DNA from 2 places in the Streptomyces sp. NPDC027672 genome. Region 1 is predicted to be linked to the other one. Evidence: riboswitches for the same ligand, from Rfam matches in the RefSeq annotation. Region 1 holds a riboswitch; the other holds the start of a gene.

Region 1 (7,342 bases):
CGGCGGCGACGGCGCGCGCCTTCTCGGCGCCCTTGGCGAGGATCGCGTCCAGCGTCTCGGCGTCGTCCAGGTACTGGTGGGTGCGCTCGCGGAACGGCGTCACGAACTCCACCATGACCTCGGCGAGGTCGGTCTTGAGCGCGCCGTACATCTTGCCCTCGTACTCCTGCTCCAGCTCGGCGACGGTCCGGCCGGTGAGCGTGGAGTAGATGGTGAGGAGGTTGGAGACGCCCGGCTTGGCGGCGACGTCGTAGCGGATCACCGTGTCGGTGTCGGTGACCGCGCTCTTGACCTTCTTCGCCGTGGTCTTCGGCTCGTCGAGGAGGTTGATGAGGCCCTTCGGCGTGGACGCCGACTTGCTCATCTTGACCGTCGGGTCCTGGAGGTCGTAGATCTTCGCCGTCTCCTTGAGGATGTACGGCTTCGGGATCGTGAAGGTGTCGCCGAAGCGGCCGTTGAAGCGCTCGGCGAGGTCGCGGGTCAGCTCGATGTGCTGGCGCTGGTCCTCGCCGACCGGCACCTCGTGGGCCTGGTACAGCAGGATGTCCGCGACCTGGAGGACCGGGTAGGTGAACAGGCCGACGGAGGCCCGGTCGGCGCCCTGCTTGGCGGCCTTGTCCTTGAACTGGGTCATGCGGCCGGCCTCGCCGAAACCGGTGAGGCAGTTCATGACCCAGGCGAGCTGGGCGTGCTCGGGGACGTGGCTCTGCACGAAGAGGGTGCAGCGGTCCGGGTCCAGACCGGCGGCCAGTAGCTGTGCCACGGCCAGGCGGGTGTTGGCGCGCAGTTCCTTCGGGTCCTGGGGGACCGTGATCGCGTGCAGGTCGACGACCATGTAGAACGCGTCGTGGGACTCCTGGAGGGCCACCCACTGGCGGACGGCGCCGAGGTAGTTGCCGAGGTGGAACGAGCCGGCGGTGGGCTGGATGCCGGACAGCACGCGGGGTCGGTCAGTCGCCATGCCTCTCATTGTCTCAGAGAGCGCGGGGCGTTCGGTGCGTGGGGAACCGCGGGCCGGTGCGGGCCGGCCGCGCGGTTCCCTCCGCCGCGCGCGGGGCGCCTCAGCCGAGGTCGACCTGCGGGTAGAGCGGGAAGCCGGCCACCAGGTCCGTGGCCCGCCCGGCGATCTCCCGCGCGACCTTCTCGTCCAGGACGTGGGCCGCCTTGGACGGGGCGCCCGACTTGGTGGTGCCGGGCTCGGTGGTGGTCAGCACGCGGTCGATCAGGCCCGCCACCTCGTCCATCTCGGCCGTGCCCAGGCCGCGGGTGGTGAGCGCGGGCGTGCCGACGCGGATGCCGGAGGTGTACCAGGCGCCGTTCGGGTCGGCCGGGATGGCGTTGCGGTTGGTGACGATGCCGGAGTCGAGCAGGGCCGCCTCCGCCTGGCGGCCGGTCAGGCCGTAGGAGGTGGCGACGTCGATCAGGTTCAGGTGGTTGTCGGTGCCGCCGGTGACCAGGGTGGCGCCCCGGCGCAGCAGGCCCTCCGCCAGTGCGCGGGAGTTGTCCACGATGCGCTGGGCGTAGTCCTGGAAGGCGGGCTGCCGGGCCTCGGCGAGGGCGACGGCCTTGGCGGCCATGACGTGCGGGAGCGGGCCGCCGAGCACCATCGGGCAGCCGCGGTCCACCTGGTCCTTGAGGGAGTCGTCGCACAGCACCATGCCGCCGCGCGGGCCGCGCAGGGACTTGTGGGTGGTGGTGGTGACGATCTGGGCGTGCGGGACCGGGTCGAAGTCGCCGGTGAGGACCTTGCCCGCGACCAGGCCGGCGAAGTGCGCCATGTCGACCATGAGGGTCGCGCCGACCTCGTCGGCGATCTCGCGCATGATCCGGAAGTTCACCAGCCGGGGGTAGGCCGAGTAGCCCGCGACGATGATCAGCGGCTTGAAGTCGCGGGCCTGGGCGCGCAGGGCGTCGTAGTCGATCAGGCCGGTGGCCGGGTCGGTGCCGTAGGAGCGCTGGTCGAACATCTTGCCCGAGATGTTCGGCCGGAAGCCGTGGGTGAGGTGGCCGCCGGCGTCCAGGGACATGCCGAGCATCCGCTGGTTGCCGAAGGCGTGGCGCAGCTCGGCCCAGTCGGCCTCGGTCAGGTCGTTGATCTGGCGGACGCCGGTCTTCTCCAGGAACGGGGCCTCGACGCGGTCGGCGAGGACGGCCCAGAAGGCGACGAGGTTGGCGTCGATGCCGGAGTGCGGCTGGACGTAGGCGTGGCGGGCGCCGAACAGCTCGCGGGCGTGCTCGGCGGCGAGGGACTCCACGGTGTCGACGTTGCGGCAGCCGGCGTAGAAGCGGCGGCCGACGGTGCCCTCGGCGTACTTGTCGCTGAACCAGTTGCCCATCGCCAGCAGGGTCGCCGGGGAGGCGTAGTTCTCGGAGGCGATCAGCTTGAGCATCTCGCGCTGGTCGGCGACCTCCTGGCCGATGGCGTCGGCGACGCGCGGCTCGACGGCGCGGATCACGTCCAGGGCGGCGCGGAAGGCGGTGGACTCGGTGGAGAGGGGGGCGGCGTTCTCGGGCATCGGGACCTCCGGACGGTGTGCGTACAGCGTTCACGTTCGGCCCAGGCGCACGGCACTCGTCCCGCTCGGGCCGCTCCCCGATGGTCCGTCCCATCCCAGCGCGCCAGTCACGGCCCGTCGCCAGCCTACCGGGCGCGCCGCGCGGTGAAGATGCCGCGTCCGGCATCCGGGCGGCGGTAAGAAGGGGGCTCACCGTCGTGTCCGGCCGGATCCGGGAGGGGCCGTGCCCAGTGCGGAAGACCTGATCGCCACCGCCGGCGCGCACTGCGCGCCCACCTACCGCCCGCTGCCGGTGGTGATCGCCACCGGGCGGGGCGCGTGGGTGACGGATGTGGCGGGGCGGCGCTATCTGGACCTGCTGGCCGGTTACTCCGCGCTCAACTTCGGGCACGGCAACCCGCGGCTGGTGGCGGCGGCCGGGCGGCAGCTGGAGCGGGTGACGCTGACCTCCCGCGCCTTCCACCACGACCGGTTCGCGGCGTTCTGCGCCGAGCTGGCGGAGCTGTGCGGGATGGAGATGGTGCTGCCGGCGAACACCGGCGCGGAGGCGGTGGAGGGCGCCGTCAAGACGGCCCGGAAGTGGGGCTACCGGGTGAAGGGCGTGCCCGCCGGGAGGGCGAAGATCGTGGTGGCGGGCGGCAACTTCCACGGCCGTACGACCACGGTGATCAGCTTCTCCACGGACCCGGCGGCCCGCGCGGACTTCGGGCCGTACACGCCCGGCTTCGAGATCGTGCCGTACGGCGACCTGACCGCGCTGCGGGCGGCGCTCACCGAGAACGCGGTGGCCGTGCTGCTGGAGCCGGTGCAGGGCGAGGCCGGGGTGATCGTGCCGCCGGCCGGTTACCTGGCGGGTGTGCGGGAGCTGACGCGGGAGCGGAACGTCCTCTTCGTGGCCGACGAGATCCAGTCCGGGCTGGGCCGCACCGGGCGGACGTTCGCGTGCGAGCACGAGGGCGTGGTGCCGGACGTGTACGTGCTGGGCAAGGCGCTGGGCGGCGGGATCGTGCCGGTGTCGGCAGTGGTGTCGAGCGCAGCGGTGCTCGGGGTGTTCCGGCCGGGCGAGCACGGGTCGACGTTCGGCGGCAACCCGCTGGCCTGCGCGGTGGCGCTGGAGGTGATCGCGATGCTGCGGACCGGGGAGTACCAGGAGCGGGCGGCCCGGCTGGGCGAGCGGCTGCACGGGCTGCTGGGCGGGCTGGCCGGCCCGGGCCGGGTGACGGCGGTGCGCGGGCGCGGGCTGTGGGCCGGGGTGGACGTCTCCCCGGCGGCGGGCACCGGGCGGGAGGTCTGCGAGCGGCTGCTGGCCCGCGGGGTCCTGGCCAGGGAGACCCACGGGCCGACGATCCGGCTCGCGCCGCCGCTGGTGATCGGGGAGGAGGACCTGGACTGGGGGGTGGAGCAGCTACGGGCGGTGCTGGGCGCTTAGGGCGTCTCCGGCCGTGCCCGTCCGCAGCCGGGCACGGTGGTCAGAGGATCACGTGGGGCAGGAAGCGGGCGTACTCGTCCGTGATCAGGCCCGTGGACTCGCGGATGCCGAGGCCCGCCGGGGCGCCGCCGACGACCCAGGTGCCGAGGACGGTGTGGTGGCCGGCGAAGGCGGGGAGGGGGGCCAGTTGCTGGTAGCAGCAGGGGTCCTCGCGCGGGGGCGGCGGCGGGGAGCCCGGCGGGTGGACGGTGATGCCCTCGCCCTCGCGGCCCAGCAGGGGCTTGGCGACGTAGCCGGTGGTGGCGGCCAGGTCGCGGGGGCCGTCGAGGTAGGCGGGCAGCAGGTTGGGGTGGCCGGGGTACAGCTCCCAGAGGACGGCCAGCAGCGCCTTGTTGCTGAGGAGCATCTTCCAGGCCGGTTCGATCCACAGGGTGCTGCCGGTGCCGCCGCCGTTGTCCAGGGTGTCCAGGACGTGGCCGCCGAAGGCGTCGGCGGTGAGCCACTCCCACGGGTACAGCTTGAAGATGCCGCGGATGAAGCGGAGCCGGTTGTCGACGAAGCGGCCGGAGAGGGTGTCCCAGCCGATCTCCTCCATGGCGAGCCAGTCGGTGTCCAGGCCCGCCTGTTCCGCCGTCTCCTTGAGGTAGGCGACCGTCATCAGGTCCTCGCCGAGTTCGTCGGCGGCGGAGTGCGCGAAGTGCAGCGGGCTGCCGGGCGGCAGCAGGGCGGACTGGGCGCGCCAGGCCTCCACGAGGCGTTCGTGCAGGGAGTTCCACTGGTCGGCGCCGGGGAAGCGCTCCTCCATCCAGAACCACTGCGGGGAGGCCGCCTCGACCAGCGAGGTGGGCGTGTCGGCGTTGTACTCCAGCAGCTTCGCCGGGCCCGTGCCGTCGTAGCGCAGGTCGAAGCGGCCGTAGACGGTGGGCAGTTCGGCGCGGCGGTGCCAGGACTCGGTGACCGCGGCGGCCAGCCGCGGGTCGGTGATGCCGAGGTCGGCGAGCCGGTCCTCGGCGACGAGGTGCGCGGCCGCCGCGAGGCACATGCGGTGCAGTTCCGCGACCGTCTCCTCCAGCGCCTCGACCTCGTCGAGGGTGAAGACGTAGTAGGCGCTCTCGTCCCAGTAGGGGCGCAGCGAGCCGTCGGGGTGGCGGGTGAGCGGGTAGACCAGGCCCTGGGCCTCGACGGTCTGCTGCCAGCCGGGCCGGGGGGTGATGGTACGGCGTTCCATGCGCGTGTCCCTCAGCCGCCGGAGCTGCCCTTGCCGCCGCCGAAGCCGCCGCGGTGGACCCCGTTGCCGTCGTCACCGCCGGACGACGAGCCGCCGGACGACGAGCCGCCCGAACTGCCGCCCGAGCCGCCGGGCTTGGTGAAGGAGCCGCCGTCGACCCAGCCGCCCTTCTCCTCGCCCTTGTAGTACCAGGCCGCGTCGGCCGGCCGCTTGACGCCCTTCCTGACGGGCTTCTTCCGGCCCGTCGTGGTGCCGCCGGCCGGAGAGGAGGTCTTGCAGTTCTTGTCGGCGACGACCTTGTAGCCCTTGGCCACGTCGTAACTGTCGCGGTCGACGCAGCGCTTGTCCGGTTCGGAGGAGCAGGCGGTGAGCGCGGCGGCCAGCAGTCCCACGCCGCCGAGGACGACCGTGCCGGAACGGAGCTGACTTCGGGTCTGCGCCATGGTGTGTCTCCCCCGTCATGGCCCTGTGGATGGGACGTTCGGCGGTCAGCCTAGAGCCGTCGGGAGCGGCGTGGCCCGCCGGGGGTGGATCTTCCCGGGCGGGATTCCGGGAACGGGTTTCCCCGGAGCGGGTCCCCGGGGCGCCCGGCGGGGGCGGCGCGGCGGTGTCCGGGCTGTCACGGCAGTGCCCGGCACAGGGCCTCCAGGGCGCCCGCCCAGGCACTGTCCGGCGGGGTGCCGTAGCCGACGACCAGCGCCTCCAGGGGGTCGGCCACGGCCTCGGGGTGGCGGTAGAAGGCCAGGCCGTGCAGGGCCAGTCCCTGGAGGCCGGCCGCCTGGACCACCGGCCGCTCCAGGCCCGGCGGCAGCCGCAGCACCGCGTGCAGCCCGGCCGCGATGCCCGTGACCCGTACCGTGGGCGCCCGGTCGGCCACGGCCGCGGCGAGGGCGTCCCGGCGGCGCCGGTAGCGCAGCCGGGCGGAGCGGACGTGCCGGTCGTACGCGCCGGAGGCGAGGAACTCGGCCAGGGTCAACTGGTCCAGCACCGGGCAGGTGTCGACGTGGCCCTTGGCCGCGACCACCTCGTCCACCAGGGACGGCGGCAGCACCGCCCAGCCCAGCCGCAGTCCGGGCGCCAGCGACTTGCTGGCGGTGCCCAGGTACACCACCCGGTCCGGGTCCAGGCCCTGGAGCGCGCCGACGGGCTGGCGGTCGTAGCGGAACTCCCCGTCGTAGTCGTCCTCCAGGACCAGCCCGCCGGTGCGCCGGGCCCAGTCCACGACGGCGGCCCGCCGGTCCGGGTGCAGCGGTGTGCCCATCGGGAACTGGTGGGCCGGGGTGAGCAGGACCGCGCCGGCGCCGTCCGGGGCGCGGGGGTCGGTGCCGAGCGCGTCGTAGGGCAGCGCGGGCGTGGCGAGTCCGGCGCCGCGCAGCAGCCGCCAGTGGTAGTCGAGGCCGTAGGACTCCACCGCCGCGGCGCGCACCCCGCGCGCCCGCAGCAGCGGGCCGAGCAGGCGCAGGGCGTGCGAGAACCCGGAGGTGATCACCACGGTGTCCGGTGTGGCGCGCACGCCCCGGACCCGGGCGAGGTAGCCGGCGAGCGCGGTGCGCAGCTCCCGCCGGCCGCGCGGGTCGCCGTAGCCGAGCGCGTCGAACGGGGCCGTGGCCAGCGCGCGGCGGGCCGCCTTGAGCCACTCGGCGCGCGGGAAGGAGGCGAGGTCGGGCGTGCCGGGGACGAGGCTGTGGGCGAGGCGGCCGGGTTCCCGGCGGCCCGGCCCGGCGGGGCCGGCCGGCGGGACCACCACCCGGTCCGCGACCCGGGTGCCGGAGCCCTGCCGGGCGGTCAGCCAGCCCTCCGCGACCAGGTCGGCGTAGACCTCGGCGACGGTGTTGCGGGCGACCCCGAGGTCGGCGGCGAGGGTCCGGGAGGACGGCAGCCGGGTGCCGGGCGCGAGCCGGCCGGTGCGGACCGCGTCGCGCAGGGCATCGGTCAGGCCCCGGCGCAGGCCGCCCGAGGCGGCCGGTTCGAGGTGCAGGTCGACGCCCAAAGTGGCCCAGGAACTCGCCATGGGAATGGACCATACCCCTGGGCTGCCCGGCTTCTAGGGTCGAAGACATGAACACCGCAACGGAACCCGTCACCTACGCCCCCGAAGAGCCCGCGCGGCTGAGCTGGGCCCAGCACGCGCCCGAGGTCTACAAGGCGATGATCAAGCTGGACGCCGCC
Region 2 (7,342 bases), on a different contig from region 1:
GGCGGTGAGGCCGCCGTCGACGACGAGGGTGGTGCCGGTGATCCAGGCGGCGTCGCGCGAGGCGAGGAAGGCGACCGCGGCGGCGACGTCCTCCGGTTCGCCGACCCGGCCGAGCGGGTACAGGCCGCGCACCGCGTCCAGGTCGTCCTCCCGGCCCTCCCACGCGGAGGTGCGGACGGTGCCCGGCACCACGAGGTTGACCCGGACGCCTCTGGGCGCCGCGTGCCCGGCGAGGGTCCGGGTGAGCGAGCCGAGGCCGGCCTTGGCGGCGCTGTAGGCGTGGTTGCCGAAGTCCTGGAGGCCGTTGACGGAGCCGATGCTCACGATGGCCCCGCGTCCGGAGGCGGCGAGGTGGGGCAGGGCGGCCCGGCAGCAGCGGTGCGCGCCGGTGAGCGTGACGTCCAGGTCGCGCGCCCACACCTCGTCGGGGTCCTCCTCGAAGAGCGGGACGTCCGGGCTGCACTGGGCGGCGCAGTTGACCAGCACGTCGAGCGACCCGAAGACGGTGACGGCGCGGGCGACGGCCGCCTCGACGGCGGCGCGGGCGGCCACGTCGCAGCCGAACGCCTCGGCGGCCAGGCCCCGCCGGCGCAGTCCGGCGGCGGTCCGTTCGGCCTCGGGCAGGTCCCGGTCGGTCACCAGGACCCGGCCGCCCTCCTCGGCGAGCCGCCGGGCGACGGCGGCACCGATGCCACGGCCGGCGCCCGTGACGAGAACTCCGTGCCCTGCAAAGCGGGTGGGATCGGTCATGCGCCGACGGTACGTCCCGACGGGCCCCGTTTCACCGCCGCTGCACGAGCTTTCCTCACCACCGGACGCCCCACCGCCGGTCTCACCGGTAGCCGGTGACGTCCGCCGGGCCGCCCGCCTCCTGTACCTCGGTCAGGTACCGCCAGGCGTCCGGCCGGCTGCCGTCGAGGTCGGTGAAGCCGTAGGTCCGGGCGAGGCCGCCGCTGGACAGGGACTGGCCGTTGAACCGGGCCACATCCGGGTCTGCGGCGAGCGCGGCGACGGCGCGGCCGGTGAAGCGCGGGGTCTCGGAGATGGCGAAGTGGGGTTCGCGGGCCAGGGCGTCCCGCCAGTTCTCCTCGCGGACGCCGTACGCGTCGAGCATGATCTCCGAGCGCATCCAGCCGGGCGTCAGGGCCACCGCCGTCGCCCCGCGCGGGCCGAGTTCGTGACCCAGGGCGAAGGCCATGCGCAGCACGGACGCCTTGGCGAGGTCGTAGAAGAAGTTCACGCGGTAGGTGTCGCGGTTGTGCTCGGCGGTGCCGTCGGTGACCTCCACGACCAGGCCGCCGGGCCGGCGCAGCAGCAGCGGCAGGGCGTAGTGGCTGGTGACGGCGTGGGTCTCGACCGCGAGACGGAGCAGCCGCAGCCCGTTGTCCAGGTCGTGCTCCCACACGGGCGTGTCCCACTCGAAGAGCTTCTCGCCGCCCCAGATGTCGTTGACGAGCACGTCGAGGCGGCCCTGCTCGTCCGCGATACGGTCCACCAGATGCCGTACGGCGGTCCGGTCGAGGTGGTCGGCCGGTACGGCGATGCCCCGGCCGCCGGCCGCGGTGACGAGGTCGGCGGTGTCCTCGATGGTCTCCGGGCGGTCGTACTCGGAGCGGCGGGCCCGGGTGCTGCGGCCCGAGACGTACACGGTGGCGCCGGCCGCGCCGAGTTCCACGGCGATGCCCCGGCCCGCGCCCCGGGTCGCCCCGGCGACCAGCGCCACCTTGCCGTCCAGTGGTCCTGTCATGTCCTGCCTCCCGTGCGGTGCGTGTGCTGCCGTGACCCACCCTCACCGGGAAACCGGACATCTTCTGTCGGCTTTCCCGGGCGGGATGTCGGCCGGCCGCCGCGGGCGCGGGACGGGACGGGACTTGCGCGGTCTCAGTGTCCGCGGGCGATCCATTCGTCCAGGTGGGGAGCCTCGGCGCCGATGGTCGTGGCGTCGCCGTGGCCGGTGAGGACCTTGGTCGCGGGCGGGAGGGTGAGGAGGCGGTCGCGGACCGAGTCGATGATCGTCGGGAAGTGCGAGTAGGAGCGCCCGGTGGCACCCGGGCCGCCCTGGAAGAGGGTGTCGCCGGTGAACACGGTGCCGAGCCCGGGGTCGTACAGGCAGACGGCGCCCGGGGCGTGGCCGGGGGTGTGCAGGACGGTGAGGTCGGCGCCGGCCGCCTCGATGACCTGGCCGTCCAGGAGGTGCCGGTCGGGGTCGCGGTCCGGGTGGGTCTGCCGCCACAACGGCAGGTCGTCGGGGTGCAGCCAGATGGTGGCGCCGGTGCGGTCGGCGAGGGCCGGGGCGGCGTTGACGTGGTCGTTGTGGGCGTGCGTGCACACGATGGCGGTCAGCCGCCGGTCTCCGACGGCACGGGCGATGGCCTCGGCGTCGTGCGCGGCGTCGATGACGATCACCTCGCGTTCGTCGCCGACGAGCCACACGTTGTTCTCGACGTCCCAGGTTCCGCCGTCGAGGGTGAACTGGCCGCTGGTGACGAGGCGTTCGATGCGGGCGGCCATCAGAGCACCACCACCGAGCGCAGCACGTCACCGTGGTGCATCCGCTCGAACGCCTGCTCCACCTCGTCCAGTCGGACCGTCTCGGTGACGAACGCGTCGAGCGGCAGGCGGCCTTGCAGGTGCAGGTCGATCAGCATCGGGAAGTCACGGGTGGGCAGGCAGTCGCCGTACCAGCTTGACTTCAGGGCGCCGCCGCGGCCGAAGACGTCCAGCAGGGGCAGTTCGAGCCGCATCTCGGGCGTGGGGACGCCGACGAGGACGACGGTGCCGGCGAGGTCACGGGCGTAGAAGGCCTGCCGGTAGGTCTCCGGGCGGCCGACGGCCTCGATGACGACGTCGGCGCCGAAGCCGCCGGTCAGCTCGCGGACCGCCTCCACCGGGTCGGTGTCCCGGGAGTTGACGGTGTGGGTGGCGCCCAGCGTGCGCGCCTTGGCCAGCTTGCTGTCGTCGATGTCCACGGCGATGATCCGTGCCGCGCCGGCCAGGTTCGCCCCGGCGACGGCCGCGCCGCCGACACCACCGCAGCCGATGACGGCGACCGAGTCGCCGCGGCCGACGTTCCCGGTGTTGATCGCGGCGCCGATGCCGGCCATCACACCGCAGCCGAGGAGGCCGGCCACCGCCGGGGAGACGGCCGGGTCGACCTTGGTGCACTGGCCCGCCGCGACGAGCGTCTTCTCGGCGAAGGCGCCGATGCCGAGGGCCGGCGACAGCTCCTGGCCGGTGGCGGCGAGGGTCATCTTCTGCCGGGCGTTGTGGGTGTCGAAGCAGTACCAGGGCCGGCCGCGCAGGCAGGCCCGGCACTGGCCGCACACGGCCCGCCAGTTGAGGATGACGAAGTCGCCGGGGGCGACGTCGGTGACGCCCGCGCCGACCGACTCCACGACGCCGGCCGCCTCGTGGCCGAGCAGGAAGGGGAAGTCGTCGGAGATGCCGCCCTGCTTGTAGTGCAGATCGGTGTGACAGACCCCGCAGGCCTGGACGCGTACGACGGCTTCGCCGGGGCCCGGGTCCGGCACCACGATCGTCTCGATCCGCACGGGCTCGTTCTTGCCCGGTGCGATCACTCCGCGTACTTCCTGCGCCATGGACTGGTCCCTTCGTCGAATGCCTGCACGGCCGACCCTACGCGGGAGTGATCCCCGGCGGGACGGGCCACGGGGGCGTTCGTGGATCTTTCCGGACGCCGGCCGGGGTGCGGGCCGTCCCGGCCGGTACGGCCCGCACCCCGGCGGGTGTCCTCAGTGGATGCCGCCCAGCAGCCCGAGCGCGGGCGCCGCCGGGGCGAGGACCTGCTGCACCTGGTTCAGCTGGTGCAGCTCGCGGAGGTGTTTCAGCTCCTGCACCTGGCCGCTGACGCGCGGCACCTGGCCCCGGTGGGATGCGGGCACGGCGCCGGTCGTGAGGGAGTCCAGCGTGTTGAGCGCGCCCAGTTTCCCGACCAGCGGCGCGCCGGAGCCCGCCGCGCTCGCCTGCGGCACGGCCAGCCCCGCGATCCCGGCGGCCAGACCGACGGCGGCGACGATACGTCGTGTTGAGATCATGTCCCGGCAACGGCCGCGGGCCCCGGCCGGACACGGGCGGCGCGACGGCCTCACCCGTGAGGCTGAGCGCGGCGGCCCCCTCGCCGGGACGGAGGCCCTTCCGCCAGCCCCGGGAGGAAGGGCGGTACGGCGGCCGTACGCACGCTCGGTTACCCTGGACGCGGGCCGTGACTGGCGCTGAGGTGGAGCACCACCGGGGAGCGGCCCGTGAAGCAGCCGCGCGCCTGGGCGAGAAGAGCCGATCCCAGCTCAGGAGTGTGCCGCATGACCCAGGCCCGTCTGATGGACGGCACCGCGCCCGCCCGCCGCATCGTCGAGGAGACCGCGCGGCAGGCCGCCGCCCTCACCGCACGCACCGGCACCGCGCCGTGCCTCGCGACCGTGCTGGTCGGCGAGGACCCGGCGTCCGTGACGTACGTCCGCATGAAGCAGAACCGCTGCCGCCAAGCCGGCATCACCTCCCGGCACGTCACGCTGCCCGCGACCACCACGACCGCCGAACTCGTGGGCGCGCTGCGGGAGTTGTCGGCCGACCCGGAGGTGCACGGCATCCTGTTGCAGCACCCGGCGGGCGAGCACATCGACGAGCGGGCGGCGTTCGAGGCGATCGCGCCGGAGAAGGACGTGGACGGTGTCACGTTCGCCTCCTTCGCCACGATGAGCTTCGGGCTGCCGGGCTTCGTCTCCTGCACACCGGGCGGCATCATGCGGCTGCTGGACGAGTACGGCGTCGACCCGGCCGGGAAGCGGGCCGTGGTGGTGGGCCGCAGCGCGATCCTCGGCAAGCCGGTGGGCATGCTGCTGCTGGCCCGGGACGCCACGGTGACGTACTGCCACTCGCGCACCCGGGAGCTGTCGGCGGTGGTCCGCGAGGCCGACATCGTCGTGGCCGCGGTCGGCCGGCCCCGGCTGATCCGCGGGCAGGACGTCAAGCCGGGCGCGGTCGTGATCGACGCGGGCTACAACCCGGGGAACGTGGGCGACGTCGACTTCGACTCCGCCGTGGAGCGGGCCGCGCTGATCACGCCGGTGCCGGGCGGGGTCGGTCCGATGACGATCGCCACGCTGCTGGAGCAGACCGTGACGGCCGCCGCCCGGCAGCTCGGGGCGTAAGGCCGCCCGTCCGGACGCGGGCCGGGCGCGGGGCCGCGCGGGCGGAGAGCGTCCCCGGATTCGGGACTTCGGGGTACCGGGGCCGCGGGGAGCGGCCATACTGACGCTCGTGCGCGTTGCGGTCATGACGGCGGGTTCCCGGGGCGACGCCGCCCCGTACACCGGGCTCGGGCACCGGCTCGTGCTGGCCGGGCACGAGGTCACCCTGGTCACCCACGGGCGGTTCGAGCCGCTGGTGGCGGGTTCGGGCGTGCGGTTCCACGCGCTGCCGGTGGACCCGCGGGCGGAACTGGAGTCCCCGCGCGGCCGGGGCCTGCACCGCAGTGCCGGCGGCGCCGGGAAACTGCTGCGGGTGGCGGATCTGGCGCGGCGCGTGGTCGGCCGGCTGACCGAGGACCTGCTCGGCGCGGCCCGGGACAGCGACGTGCTGCTGCTGTCCGCCTCCGTGGCCCCGCTCGGGCAGACGATCGCCGAGGGACTGCGGCTGCCGAGCCTGGGTGTCTATCTGCAACCCCTCGCCGCCACCCGGGAGTTCGCCCCCGCGGTGCTCGGCGGCGGGTCCTGGGGCGGGCCGGTCAACCGGCTCGCCGGGCACGGCGTGAACCGGGCGGTGGAGCAGATCTTCTCCGGTGCCGTCCCGGCCCTGCGCGAGCGGCTCGGCCTGCCCCCGCTGCGCACCGGTGCCGCGCTGCGGGCCCGGGAGCGGCGGCGCTGGCCGGTGCACCACGGCTTCAGCCCGCTGGTGGTGCCCCGGCCCGGTGACTGGCGGGCCGGCCTGGAGGTGGGCGGCTACTGGTGGCCGTACGACAACGGGACCCCGCTCCCCCGGGCCGTGCAAGAGTTCCTGGACGCCGGGCCGCCGCCGGTCTTCGTCGGGCTGGGCAGCGCCACCGTGCCGGACGCCGGGCGGCTCAGCGCGCGGGTGGTGGCGGCGCTGCGGCGGGCCGGGCTGCGCGGAGTGATCCAGCGCGGCTGGGGCGGGCTCGCGGCGGACGGGGACGACATGCTGACCATCGGCGAGGTGCCGCACGCGCCGCTGTTCCCGCGGCTGGCCGCCGTGGTCCATCACGCGGGCGCGGGCACCACGGCGGCGGGGCTGCGCGCCGGGGTGCCGGCCGTGCCGGTGCCGGTGCAGTTCGACGCGGGTTTCTGGGCGGCGCGGCTGGTCGCGCTGGGCGTCGCCCCGGCCGTCGTACCGCTGCGCGGGCTGACCGTGGACGCGCTGGCCGCGGCCCTGGTCCGGGCCACCCGGGATCCGGCGTACCGGCGGCGCGCCGAGGCACTCGGGTCCCGGATCCGGGACGAGGACGGCGCCGCGCCGGTGCTCGCCGCGCTGGAACGGCTGCCGGGCTGAGCCGTGCGGCCCCGCGAGGATCGGGGACGGTGCCGCGCCGGTACTCGCCGCGCTGGAGCGGCTGCCGGGCTGAACCGTTTCGGCCCTCGCGTCCCGTGCCGGGCCGCTGCCGGGCGGTCAGCCGGTGGTCAGCACCATGCGGAACCGGGCGGCGCCGGCGAGCATCTTGTCGTACGCCTCCCCGGCCCGCTCCAGCGGCACCGTCTCGGTCATCGGGCGGATGCCGTGCAGGGCGCTGAACGCCATGGTGTCCTCCACGTCCCGCGCGGTGCCGGACGGGTGGCCGCGCACGACCCGGCCGGCCATCAGCAACTGGGCCGGGCTGACGCCGAGCGGGGCGGTGTCGGCGCCGATGACCACGAGCTCGCCGCGGTGGGCCAGGCCGTCCACGGTGGCGGTGATGGCATCGGAGTTTCCGGCGGTGGCCAGGACGGCCCGGGCGCCGCCGAGGGACCGCAACGCCTCGGCGACGGGCGTGCCGGAGGTGCTGTCGATGTAGTGGTGGGCGCCCAGCCGCTTGGCGAAGTCGGCCTTCTCGGCGCCCCGGGCGATGCCCACCGTCTCGAAGCCCATGGCGACCGCGTACTGCACACCGAGGTGTCCCAGACCGCCGAGGCCGAGCACCGCGACCAGGTCCCCGGGCCGGGCGGAGCTGCGCCGCAGCCCGTTGTACGTGGTCACACCCGCGCAGGCCATCGGTCCGGCGTCGCTCGCGGCCAGGGCGTCGGGAACGCGGGCCAGGGCGTCGGCGGGCACGGTGACCTGCTCGGCGAACCCGCCGTCGTAGGCCCAGCCGGGCACCGTCAGGTTCGGGCACACG

The links. Region 1 has a riboswitch for ZMP and ZTP ahead of ACZ4SV_RS02890 (glycine hydroxymethyltransferase). Riboswitches for the same ligand answer to the same signal wherever they lie in the genome.
Region 2: it holds a riboswitch for ZMP and ZTP, as region 1 does, so the genes downstream of both, ACZ4SV_RS05530 (bifunctional 5,10-methylenetetrahydrofolate dehydrogenase/5,10-methenyltetrahydrofolate cyclohydrolase) here and ACZ4SV_RS02890 (glycine hydroxymethyltransferase) in region 1, are expected to answer to the same signal.

What each region holds. Positions count from the first base shown of each region.
Region 1 covers NZ_JBVHSO010000001.1:643,624-650,965, forward strand. Annotated here, with positions in the region: gene trpS (tryptophan--tRNA ligase) at 1-961, opposite strand, end outside; gene ACZ4SV_RS02890 (glycine hydroxymethyltransferase) at 1,062-2,516, opposite strand; ZMP/ZTP riboswitch at 2,549-2,637, opposite strand; gene rocD (ornithine--oxo-acid transaminase) at 2,740-3,945, shown strand; gene ACZ4SV_RS02900 (glutathionylspermidine synthase family protein) at 3,986-5,173, opposite strand; gene ACZ4SV_RS02905 (hypothetical protein) at 5,185-5,616, opposite strand; gene pdxR (MocR-like pyridoxine biosynthesis transcription factor PdxR) at 5,793-7,184, opposite strand; gene ACZ4SV_RS02915 (carboxymuconolactone decarboxylase family protein) at 7,232-7,342, shown strand, end outside.
Region 2 covers NZ_JBVHSO010000002.1:223,931-231,272, forward strand. Annotated here, with positions in the region: gene ACZ4SV_RS05505 (SDR family NAD(P)-dependent oxidoreductase) at 1-750, opposite strand, end outside; gene ACZ4SV_RS05510 (SDR family oxidoreductase) at 833-1,747, opposite strand; gene ACZ4SV_RS05515 (MBL fold metallo-hydrolase) at 1,882-2,511, opposite strand; gene ACZ4SV_RS05520 (S-(hydroxymethyl)mycothiol dehydrogenase) at 2,511-3,599, opposite strand; gene ACZ4SV_RS05525 (hypothetical protein) at 3,753-4,055, opposite strand; ZMP/ZTP riboswitch at 4,213-4,292, shown strand; gene ACZ4SV_RS05530 (bifunctional 5,10-methylenetetrahydrofolate dehydrogenase/5,10-methenyltetrahydrofolate cyclohydrolase) at 4,320-5,168, shown strand; gene ACZ4SV_RS05535 (glycosyltransferase) at 5,293-6,522, shown strand; gene ACZ4SV_RS05540 (alcohol dehydrogenase catalytic domain-containing protein) at 6,640-7,342, opposite strand, start outside.